DNA from 2 places in the Pedococcus ginsenosidimutans genome. Region 2 is predicted to be linked to the other one. Evidence: riboswitches for the same ligand, from Rfam matches in the RefSeq annotation. Region 2 holds a riboswitch; the other holds the start of a gene.
What was found. A riboswitch is a leader RNA that binds a small molecule or an ion and turns the genes downstream of it on or off. The one in region 2 is predicted to bind S-adenosylmethionine.
Positions count from the first base shown of each region.

Region 1: linked by a shared signal. The riboswitch ahead of ABEA42_RS17680 (aminotransferase class V-fold PLP-dependent enzyme) and the one ahead of metX (homoserine O-acetyltransferase MetX) in region 2 are both predicted to bind S-adenosylmethionine.

Region 1 covers NZ_BAABLO010000013.1:162,869-167,806, forward strand. Annotated here, with positions in the region: gene ABEA42_RS17680 (aminotransferase class V-fold PLP-dependent enzyme) at 1-1,411, opposite strand, end outside; SAM riboswitch class IV at 1,453-1,565, opposite strand; gene ABEA42_RS17685 (DNA translocase FtsK) at 1,906-4,632, shown strand; gene ABEA42_RS17690 (hypothetical protein) at 4,682-4,938, shown strand, end outside.
Region 2 covers NZ_BAABLO010000004.1:307,641-312,578, forward strand. Annotated here, with positions in the region: gene ABEA42_RS06220 (RNA polymerase sigma factor) at 1-1,156, opposite strand, end outside; gene ABEA42_RS06225 (universal stress protein) at 1,357-1,758, opposite strand; gene metX (homoserine O-acetyltransferase MetX) at 1,827-2,963, opposite strand; SAM riboswitch class IV at 2,979-3,089, opposite strand; gene ABEA42_RS06235 (DUF4192 domain-containing protein) at 3,154-4,248, opposite strand; gene ABEA42_RS06240 (YkvA family protein) at 4,408-4,821, opposite strand.

The DNA.
Region 1 (4,938 bases), on a different contig from region 2:
TGTCGTCGACCGGCACCCACCCCTCGCTGCCGTGCGCGTACTCGTGCCGCGGCCCGTGCGCGGCGAGGTCGGCGACCGCGGTGAGCAGCCGCTCGACGTGCGCTGCGGTGGTGGCCAGGCCGATGCTGGCGCGCACGGCGGTGTCCGGCCCCGCCGAGTACGGGTCGTCGAGCAGGGTGTCGACGCACAGGTGGGCGCAGAACTTGCCGTCGCGGACCCCGATGCCGTGCTCGGCCGACAGCGCGGCCGAGACGAGCGAGGAGTCGAGGCCGTCCACGGTGAACGTCGCGACGGCGACCCGCTCGTGCTCGTCCCCGAACAGCGAGTAGGTCTGCACGCCGTCGATCTCGCGCAGCCCCTCCAGCAGGGCCTTGCCGAGCCGGTCCTCGTGGGCCTCGATGGCCTCGGCGTGCTCGCGCAGCGCGTGGCAGGCGGCGGCCAGGGCGATCGCCCCGATGACGTTGGGGCTGCCGCCCTCGTGCCGCGCGGAGCCGGTGTGCCACTGCACCCCTCGCTCGGTCACCGACCTCGTGGCGCCGCCTCCGGGGAGGTAGGGCGCGGCGGCGTCGAGCCAGTCCGCGCGGCCGGCCAGGACGCCGGCGCCGAACGGGGCGTAGAGCTTGTGGCCCGACAGCACGACGTAGTCGACGCCGAGCTCGTCGAGGTCGACCCGGCGGTGCGGGGCGTACTGCGCCGCGTCGAGGACGACCCGGGCGCCGGCGCGGCGGGCCACGGCGGCCAGCTCGCGGACCGGCCACAGCTCGCCGGTGACGTTGGACGCGCCGGTGAGGACGACGAGCCGGTGCCGGCCGTGCCGCGTGCGCAGCGCCTCCTCGAGCAGGACGACCGCGTCGGCGGCGCTGCCGGGCACGGGGATGCGGACCGTCTGGCGCGCCTTCCACGGCAGCAGTGCGGCGTGGTGCTCGGACTCGAACACGAACACCGAGGTGTCGCGGGGGAGCGAGCGCGCGAGCAGGGTGAAGGAGTCGGTGCTGTTGCGGGTGAAGACGACCTCGTCACCCTCGCGGGCGCCGACGAAGGCGGAGACCTCGGCCCTGGCCTGCTCGTACCAGCCGCTCGTGACCGCGGAAGCCCAGCCCTTGCCGCGGTGCACCGAGGAGTAGGTCCGCAGCGCGGTGTCCACGGCGGCCTTGACGCTGACCAGGGCAGGGGTCGACGCCGCGTGGTCGAAGTTGGCGTAGTCGGTGGGGCCGTCGAGCGTCGGGACCGGCAGCCCGGCGGACAGCACCGCCGGCACCACCGGGGACTCGGCGTCGCCCGCGGTCGGCAGCGGGAGGGAGGGGACCGCGCGCAGGTGCTCCCGGGCGTGGGCCAGGGGAGCGGTGCGGCGGACGGCCGCTGCGGCCGGCGTGCCCTCGACGGTGGTGGGCGGGGTGCTGGCTATCGACACGGAGATCAGCTCCTGGGTCCGGTGGACCCGGGCTGGGCTCGGGTCCGCGCTTGCCGGCTGCTGGTGCAGACGGCCCGGTCGTCACCCGGAGCACCCCACCGCGGTGGAGGGTTGCTGGTCAGCAAGCCGGGGCTACGCGCTGACACTCATGACCTTGGTCGACGACGGTAGCGGCCGTCGTGCGGCGCCTCCAGCAGGCGGACGGACCTTCCCGTCATCTGAGACGTGCCGGGATCGGAGGAGAGGGCGGGGCTGGTGCGCCTGCGCCGACGCCCAGCGGTCTCCGTGAGGATCCGCGGTCGTCGGCGCAGGCCCCGCCAGACGCAGCCCCAGAGTGACACCGGCGCGTCCCGGTGCACAGGGCTGGGACCGGTCCGTGTCCGAAGTGATGCGCGCCCCTCACCCGTTCGGGGGAGAGCGGCGGTGGCATTTTGAGCAGCCTGCGACGCGTGTGACGCGTGTGTCCGGTGTGGCCGTCGCGTAGCCTGCGGACCATGGCCACACGTCCGTCCACCCCGACGCGCTCCTCCTCGGCCGGGCAGGCGCGCAAGGGCACTGCCACGCGCCCTGCCAACCGTCGGTCCAGCACTCCCCGCAAGCAGCCCGCGCGGGGCAAGGCGAGCGGTGGTGGCCTGCCCCTGCCGCTGCGCGCCGTCCGCGGCACGTGGATGGGTATGGCGCACGTGGCCGGCGGCGCCGTCCGGCGGGTCGGGAGCAGCGCGCGCGAGCTCGAGCCGGAGCACCGTCGCGACGGCGTGGGCTTCACCCTGCTCGGCCTCGCGATCCTCGTCGCGGCCCGTGAGTGGTGGGCCTTCGAGGGCTCGGTCGGCGACGTCATCCACGCAGTCGTGGCCGGCACCTTCGGGCGCGTCGCGTACGCCGTGCCCCTCCTGCTGCTGTTCCTCGGCATCCGGCTGCTGCGTGCCCCCCAGGACGACGGGGCGACGTCGCGGATCGGGATCGGCCTCGGTGCCCTCGTCTTCGCCGCCTGCGGCCTCGCCCACGTCTCGCAGGGCATCCCGACCCCTCCCCAGGGGGCCGACGGGATGCGCGAGGGCGGCGGCATCATCGGCTTCCTCGCCTCGAGCCCGCTCGAGGCGGCGGTGTCGGTCTACGGCACGGTCCCGATCCTGCTCATGCTCGGGTTCTTCGGCCTGCTCGTCATGACCGCCACGCCCGTCCACATGATCCCCGAGCGGCTCGCCGAGCTGCGTGACCACCTGCTGCACCGCGGGATGCCCGAGCCGGAGCCGGTCGAGGTCGTCGAGGACAAGCCGCGCCGGCGCCGTCGGGTCATCGAGCCCGAGGGACCGCTCGACGGCGACGAGGCGTTCGAGAAGGCCGCCGTGGTCGTCCCCGACGGCAAGGGGCTGCGCCCCGGTGAGAAGCGACCCACTGCCCCCGGCGTCCTCGCACCCGGTGCCGCCGCGGCCGCCGTGCCCGCGCGCCAGCCCGTGGTCGAGAAGGTCGCCCTCGAGGCGCCCCCGACCACCCCGCTGCCGCAGCGCGTCGAGCAGCTCGCCCTCGCCGGCGACATCACCTACACGCTGCCCGACAACGCGCTGCTCGAGCCGGGCTCGCCGCACAAGTCGCGCAGCGCGGCCAACGACCGCGTCGTCGAGGCGCTGACCCAGGTCCTCGACCAGTTCGACATCGACGCCCAGGTCACCGGCTTCAGCCGCGGCCCGACCGTGACGCGCTACGAGGTCGAGCTCGGCCCCGGCATCAAGGTCGAGCGGGTCACCGCCCTGTCCAAGAACATCGCGTACGCCGTCGCCTCGGCCGACGTCCGCATCCTGTCGCCGATCCCGGGCAAGTCGGCCATCGGCATCGAGATCCCCAACACCGACCGCGAGAAGGTCAGCCTCGGCGACGTGCTGCGCAGCCAGGCGGCGCGCGGCAACGAGCACCCGATGGTGATGGGGGTCGGCAAGGACGTGGAGGGCGGCTACGTCATCGCCAACCTGGCCAAGATGCCCCACCTGCTGGTCGCGGGAGCCACCGGCGCCGGCAAGTCCAGCTTCGTCAACTCCATGATCACCTCGATCCTCATGCGCTCGACGCCCGACGAGGTCCGCATGGTCCTGGTCGACCCCAAGCGCGTCGAGCTCACCGCGTACGAGGGGATCCCGCACCTCATCACCCCGATCATCACCAACCCCAAGAAGGCCGCCGAGGCCCTGCAGTGGGTGGTGCGGGAGATGGACACGCGCTACGACGACCTCGCCCAGTTCGGGTTCAAGCACGTCGACGACTTCAACAAGGCGGTCAAGGCCGGCAAGGTCAAGCCGCTGCCGGGCAGCGAGCGGGTCATCCAGCCCTACCCGTACCTCCTCGTCATCGTCGACGAGCTCGCCGACCTCATGATGGTCGCCCCGCGTGACGTCGAGGAGTCGATCGTCCGCATCACCCAGCTCGCACGGGCCGCCGGCATCCACCTCGTGCTCGCCACGCAGCGCCCGTCGGTCGACGTCGTCACCGGCCTCATCAAGGCCAACGTGCCCTCGCGCATGGCGTTCGCGACCTCCTCGCTCGCCGACAGCCGGGTCGTCCTCGACCAGCCCGGCGCGGAGAAGCTCATCGGCCAGGGCGACGCGCTGTTCCTGCCGATGGGCTCGAGCAAGCCGATGCGCGTGCAGGGCGCGTGGGTCACCGAGTCGGAGATCCAGGACGTCGTCAAGCACGTCACCGACCAGCTCAAGCCCAGCTACCGCGAGGACGTCACCGTCGTCGCGGCGAAGAAGCAGGTGGACGACGACATCGGCGACGACCTCGACCTGCTGCTGCAGGCGACCGAGCTCGTCGTCACGACGCAGTTCGGGTCGACGTCGATGCTCCAGCGCAAGCTGCGGGTCGGGTTCGCCAAGGCGGGTCGCCTCATGGACCTGCTCGAGTCGCGCGGCGTCGTCGGCCCGTCCGAGGGCTCCAAGGCCCGCGACGTGCTCGTGAAGCCGGACGACCTGCCCACGACGCTGGCGCTGATGCGCGGCGACGAGGTGCCCGACCCCGAGCCGGTCTTCGACGGGCAGGCCCCGGCCGACGCCGTGGCTCCTGCCCCGCCGGTCGACGCCGAGCGGACCGACGAGGTCTCCGTGGGCACCTACTCGCCCGGCTACGCGCCCGACGCGCGCTACGCGAACGACCCCGTGGCGGCGCAGTACGCCGGCCGCGAGGAGGTCGAGGAGCCGGCCGACGCCTGGGAGCTCACTGGCCGGGACTGAGTCTCCGCCGAGGCGTCCCCGGGCCCGGCCCGGACCGGCGCTGGGGATCGTGCTGGGCGCCGCCGTGGTCCACGTCGCGCGGGCCAACGCCGTCGACGTGGCGGTCTTCCTCGGCACCGCCGTCCTCATGCTCGTGCTGCTGCGGCGCGACCTGCCGCCACGGACGCCGCCCCCGTGGCTGTCCGGGAGGTGGGCAGGGCCGGTGGCGGCCGCGGTCGTGGGGCTCGTCGTGGCCGTGGCGCCACGCGCGTCCCCGGCCGTCCAGCTGGCGCTGGCCACGGTCGGCGTGGTGGGCCTCGTGGTGGT
Region 2 (4,938 bases):
GGACGGGGATGCGGATGGTGCGCGCCTGGTCGGCCATCGCGCGGGTGATGGCCTGGCGGATCCACCACGTCGCGTACGTCGAGAACTTGTAGCCCTTGGTGTAGTCGAACTTCTCGACCGCACGGATGAGGCCGAGGTTGCCCTCCTGGATCAGGTCGAGGAACAGCATCCCGCGACCGGTGTAGCGCTTGGCCAGGGAGACCACGAGGCGCAGGTTGGCCTCGAGCAGGTGGTTCTTGGCCTTCTTGCCGTCCTGGGCGATCCACCACAGCTCGCGCTTGAGCTTCATGTCGATCTTGTCGCCGGAGTTGAGGCGCTCCTCGGCGAACAGGCCGGCCTCGATGCGCTTGGCGAGCTCGACCTCCTGCTCGGCGTTGAGGAGGGCGACCTTGCCGATCTGCTTGAGGTAGTCCTTGACAGGGTCGGCGGTGGCACCCGCGGTCACGACCTGCTGGACCGGGGCGTCGTCCTCGTCGTCGTCACGCAGGACGAAGCCGGAGGAGGACTCGTCCTCCTCGCCGTCCTTCTTGGCGACCTCTTCGGTCTCGTCCTCGACCACGACGTCCTCGAGCTCGGACTCGACCACGTCGGTGGGCTCGACCTCGACCTCGTCGCCGTCCTCGTCGCCCGCCGGGACATCGCTCTTCGGGGCGGCCTTGGTGGCGGCAGCGGACTTGGCAGCGGCCTTCTTGGTCGCGGGCTTGGCGGGCTCCGCCGCCGCGGCTGCGGCCTTCTTGGTCGTCGTCGCCTTGGCCGCGGTCTTGGTCGCGGGCTTGGCAGCCGCCTTGGCGGTGCTCTTGGCAGCAGGGGCCTCGGCCTTGGCGGAGGTCGCCGAGGCAGCCTTCTTCGCAGCGGGCTTGGACGCCGCCTTCTTGGCCGTCGCCGTCGCCGTGCGCCGGGTGGTCGTCGCGGCGACCGCACGGCTGGCGGTGGCGGCGTCGAGGGTGACCGTGATGCCCTGCTCGTCCAGCGAGCGCAGGACCGCCTTCATCCGCTTCGGGGCCACCTCGGCGCCCTCGAGGGCCTCACGCAGTGCCGCGCTGTCGACAGAGCCGTTGGTGCGGCCCTGCATGAGCAGCTGCTGCAGCGCAGGGTGGGAGAACTCGGCGGGGAGAGACGGTGCGGGGCTCGCAGCCTTCTTGGACACAGGCGACACGGACTACCTTTCGTCGCGGGATCGCGGCACGGCGCACGCCATCACAGGCGTGATCGGACACGCCTAGGACAACAACTGCGGGAGCGGAAGTATTGCCGGGACCGCGCGTTGCTGACCCTTGCGCGACCTCGTTCTGGACATTGTAAAACGAGATGCCCCGCAAACTTGCATCCGTGCCCGAAATCGGGCGCGGAACCCCCTCAGGCGTCGGCCTTGACCGCCAGGACGGGGCACGAGGCGTCGAGCAGGATGCGCTGGGCGTTGGAGCCCAGGATGAGCTTGCCGACCGGCGTGCGCCGGCGCAGGCCGATGACGATGAACTCCGCCTGCTCGGCCTCGGCCACCGCGATGAGGTCCTCAGCGGGCTCGTTGCCGCGGACCAGCTGTCGCACCTCGTGCTCGAGCCCCTCGGCGTCGAGCTCGGACTGGATGCGGGTGAGCTCGGCGTCGAACCGCTGGGCCTCGTCCGCGTCGAAGTCGCGTCCACCGCGCTGGGAGTTGATGACGATGAGCCTGGACTTGCGCAGCAGCGACTCGTCCGCCGCGCGCCGCAGCGCGGCTCGCCCTTCCTTCGTCGGGACATACCCCACAACGATGGCCACGGGAACCTCCTCGTTCGTCGACAACCGCGGCAAAGGCCGCGGCTCAGACGCTATCGGAAATCCCGAGGTCAGGCAGGGTCGGCGAGCACTCGCTCGACGACGGCCCCCACCTGGTCGAGCTCGATGAGGAAGCCGTCGTGGCCGTAGTCGGACCGCACGGTGTGCAGGCTCGCCCCCCCGATGCCCTCGGCGATCTCGTGGGAGAGCCGCGGCGGGTAGAGCCGGTCGGAGTCGACCGCGACGACGAGCACGTCCGCGCGCACCCGCCGGAGCGCCTCCGGGACCCCGCCGCGACCCCGGCCGACGTCGTGGGAGTTCATCGCCTCGGTGAGGACGAGATAGGAGTTGGCGTCGAACCGCCCGGCGAGCTTGCCCGCGTGGTGGTCGAGGTAGGACTCGACGGCGTAGCGCCCGCGGCCCCCCAGAGGCTCCTCACTCCCCTGCGGCTCGCGACCGAACCGCTCGTGCAGCTCGAGCTCGCTGCGGTAGGTCACGTGGGCGATCCGCCGTGCGATGCCCAGGCCGGCGTCCGGCCCGGTGTGCTGGTCGTAGTAGTCGCCGTTCCGGAAGTGCGGGTCGGACCGGATGGCCAGCAGCTGCGCCTGGCACCACGCGATCTGCTCCGCGGTGGCGTACGCGGTGCTGGCCAGCACCACCGCCCGGTCCACCCGATCGGGGTGGCCGACCGCCCACTCCAGGGCCCGCATCCCGCCCATGGAGCCCCCCAGCACGAGGTGCCACCGCTCGATACCCAGCCGGTCGGCGAGCAGTGCCTCGACCTGCACTTGGTCGCGGACCGTGACGAAGGGGAACCTGCTCCCCCACGCCGTGCCGTCGGGCGCCGACGAGGACGGCCCGGTCGTGCCCTGGCAGCCGCCTAGGACGTTGGAGGCCACGACGAAGAAGCGGTCGGTGTCGAGCGGACTCCCCGGGCCGACGAGGCCGTCCCACCACCCCGGGGTCGGGTGGCCCGGGCCGGCCTCACCGACGACGTGGGCGTCGCCGGTGAGCGCGTGCTCGACGAGGATGGCGTTGTCGCCGGCGGCGTTGAGCTCGCCCCAGGTCTCGTAGGCGACCGTGACGTCGGGCAGCACACCGCCGCGCTCGAGCTCGACGGCCCCGAGGCCGACGAAGCGCCGGCTGCCCACGGGGTCGCCCTCGCGCCAGGCGCCAGAGGTCGTCGGCGGACGGGAGGTGGTCGTCATCGGGGTACTCCTGGGGCATCGCGCTTGCCGCCCGGATCAGGGTCGGCCAGGTCCTCACCCGGGGCACCCCACCGCGAGGAGGGTTGCCGCCCAGCAAGCCGGGGCTTGGCGCTGGGACTCATCACCTGCGCCCATCATACGAGCCGGTGCTCCTCTCGTCCGGGTCGTCCGGACACTGGACCCACTCCGCTCAGGCAGGCACACCGGCCCCGGGCTCGGACGGGGAGCGCAGCCCGAGGTCGACCATCCGCTCCAGCAGGAGGGCGAGCCGGTAGCCGGGGTCGTGGGCAAGGGCCCGGTCGAGCGCGACCCTGGTGAGCGCGCCGTCACCGAGCCACCACGCGTAGTTGGCCAGCACCGTCAGCACCGGGGCCGCGACGTCGTCGGGGACCGCCCGCACCACCCACTGCAGCCGCGCCAGCAGTCGTCGGCCCGCGACCACCCCTGCGGTGCCACCGTCCGCGCGCCCGGCCCACACGGGTGCGGGCAGGCTCACGGCCACGGCGTCGGCGAGGTCGTCCGGCAGCAGCTCGAGCGGGAGGGTGCCCGGGCAGAGCCAGGCGATGACGGCGTCCCTGAGCCCCACGTCGAGCAGGCTGTCCACGAGGTCGGCCACGTCGTCGGCGGTGAGGGACTCCACCGGTCTCGCGTCGACGCCGACGTCCAGGACCAGGGCCCAGGTCGCCAGGTGCCGAAGGCGCTGCACGGCCTCGGCCCGGCTTCCGCCGCCGACCGACCGCACCGTCGAGGCCCTTCCGCGCCGGGCGAGCAGTGCAGCCACGGCCGGCGCGAGCCCGCCGTCGGCACGGACGATGGCGGCGAGGTCGTCCCGGCCCTGCAGCGGCGCGACCTCGAGGGCCACGAAGTCCGCGAGCGCGGGGACGTCGCGCGGCACCGGCTGCGCGTCCTCGGCGGAGGGACAGCACCCCGACGCACAGTCCGGCGCGGACCAGCAGCCGTCGTGCACGACCATCCGGTCGACCACCCGGATGCCGCACCCGACGAGCGCGTCACGCACCGCGTCGGAGAACTCCGTCGAGGCACCGGCCTCGGTCTCGTAGCCGACCAGCAGCACCCCGTCGGGGTCCTCGCGGACCATGGGGGCCACGACCGAGCTGCACGCCTCCGCGAGGTGCTCGGGCGGTGGGAGGTCGATCCGCTCGATCATCCCGAGGCGTCCGCCGCGCAGGGCGCAGAGGACGAGTGAGTCGCTCGGGTGGTAGCCGAGCTGGTACGGCAGCACGGACAGGACGTCTGCGGGACCGGTGAGCCGGATGGGTTCCATGGACCTACCGTCGCGGCCCCGGCGGCCCCGGACGAGACCCCGGCCCGCACGCTGTGGAGGGGGCAGCCGCCCCGGCGCGCCTGTGGACGAACGAGCGCGCCGGGGCGTCAGCGCCCCGCGTCAGCGCCCCGCGTCAGCTCGCGCCGGGCGGCTGGACCGTCAGCGCACGACGTGGCTGGGCACGGTGCGACCGGCACCGCGGCTGCGCCACGTGCGACGGCCCGGGGCGTCGGCGCCGACCGGGGCCGCGGTCCGCTCCCAGCGCAGGAACGACTCGGTCTCGTTGACCAGCGCGGCCGCGATCCACGAGGCCACCACGGCGTCGTCGGCCAGTCCCAGGACGGACAGGAAGGCCTCGGGCACGACGTCGATGGGCGACACGACGTACCCGAGCGCGGCCACGATCATGAGCAGGCGCCCGCGGGAGGTACCGGTGTACTCACCCCGGAAGGTCGCCCGCACCAGTCGTGGCACGCTCGCAGCGCGCTCCCCCATCGACGGGGTGCCCGGGCGCAACGCGGTGCGCAGGGCCGAGGCGATGGTGCGCAGGGCTCCCCAGCGGTTCACAGCCATGGTTCGTCTCCTCTGGTCCGGTCGTGCGGGTGCGGCTGCACCCGAACACGGTTCCAACCACCTTGACGGCCGGGTGATTCCCCTGGTTCCGCCAGCGCCCGGTCGCCGGGCGCCTTC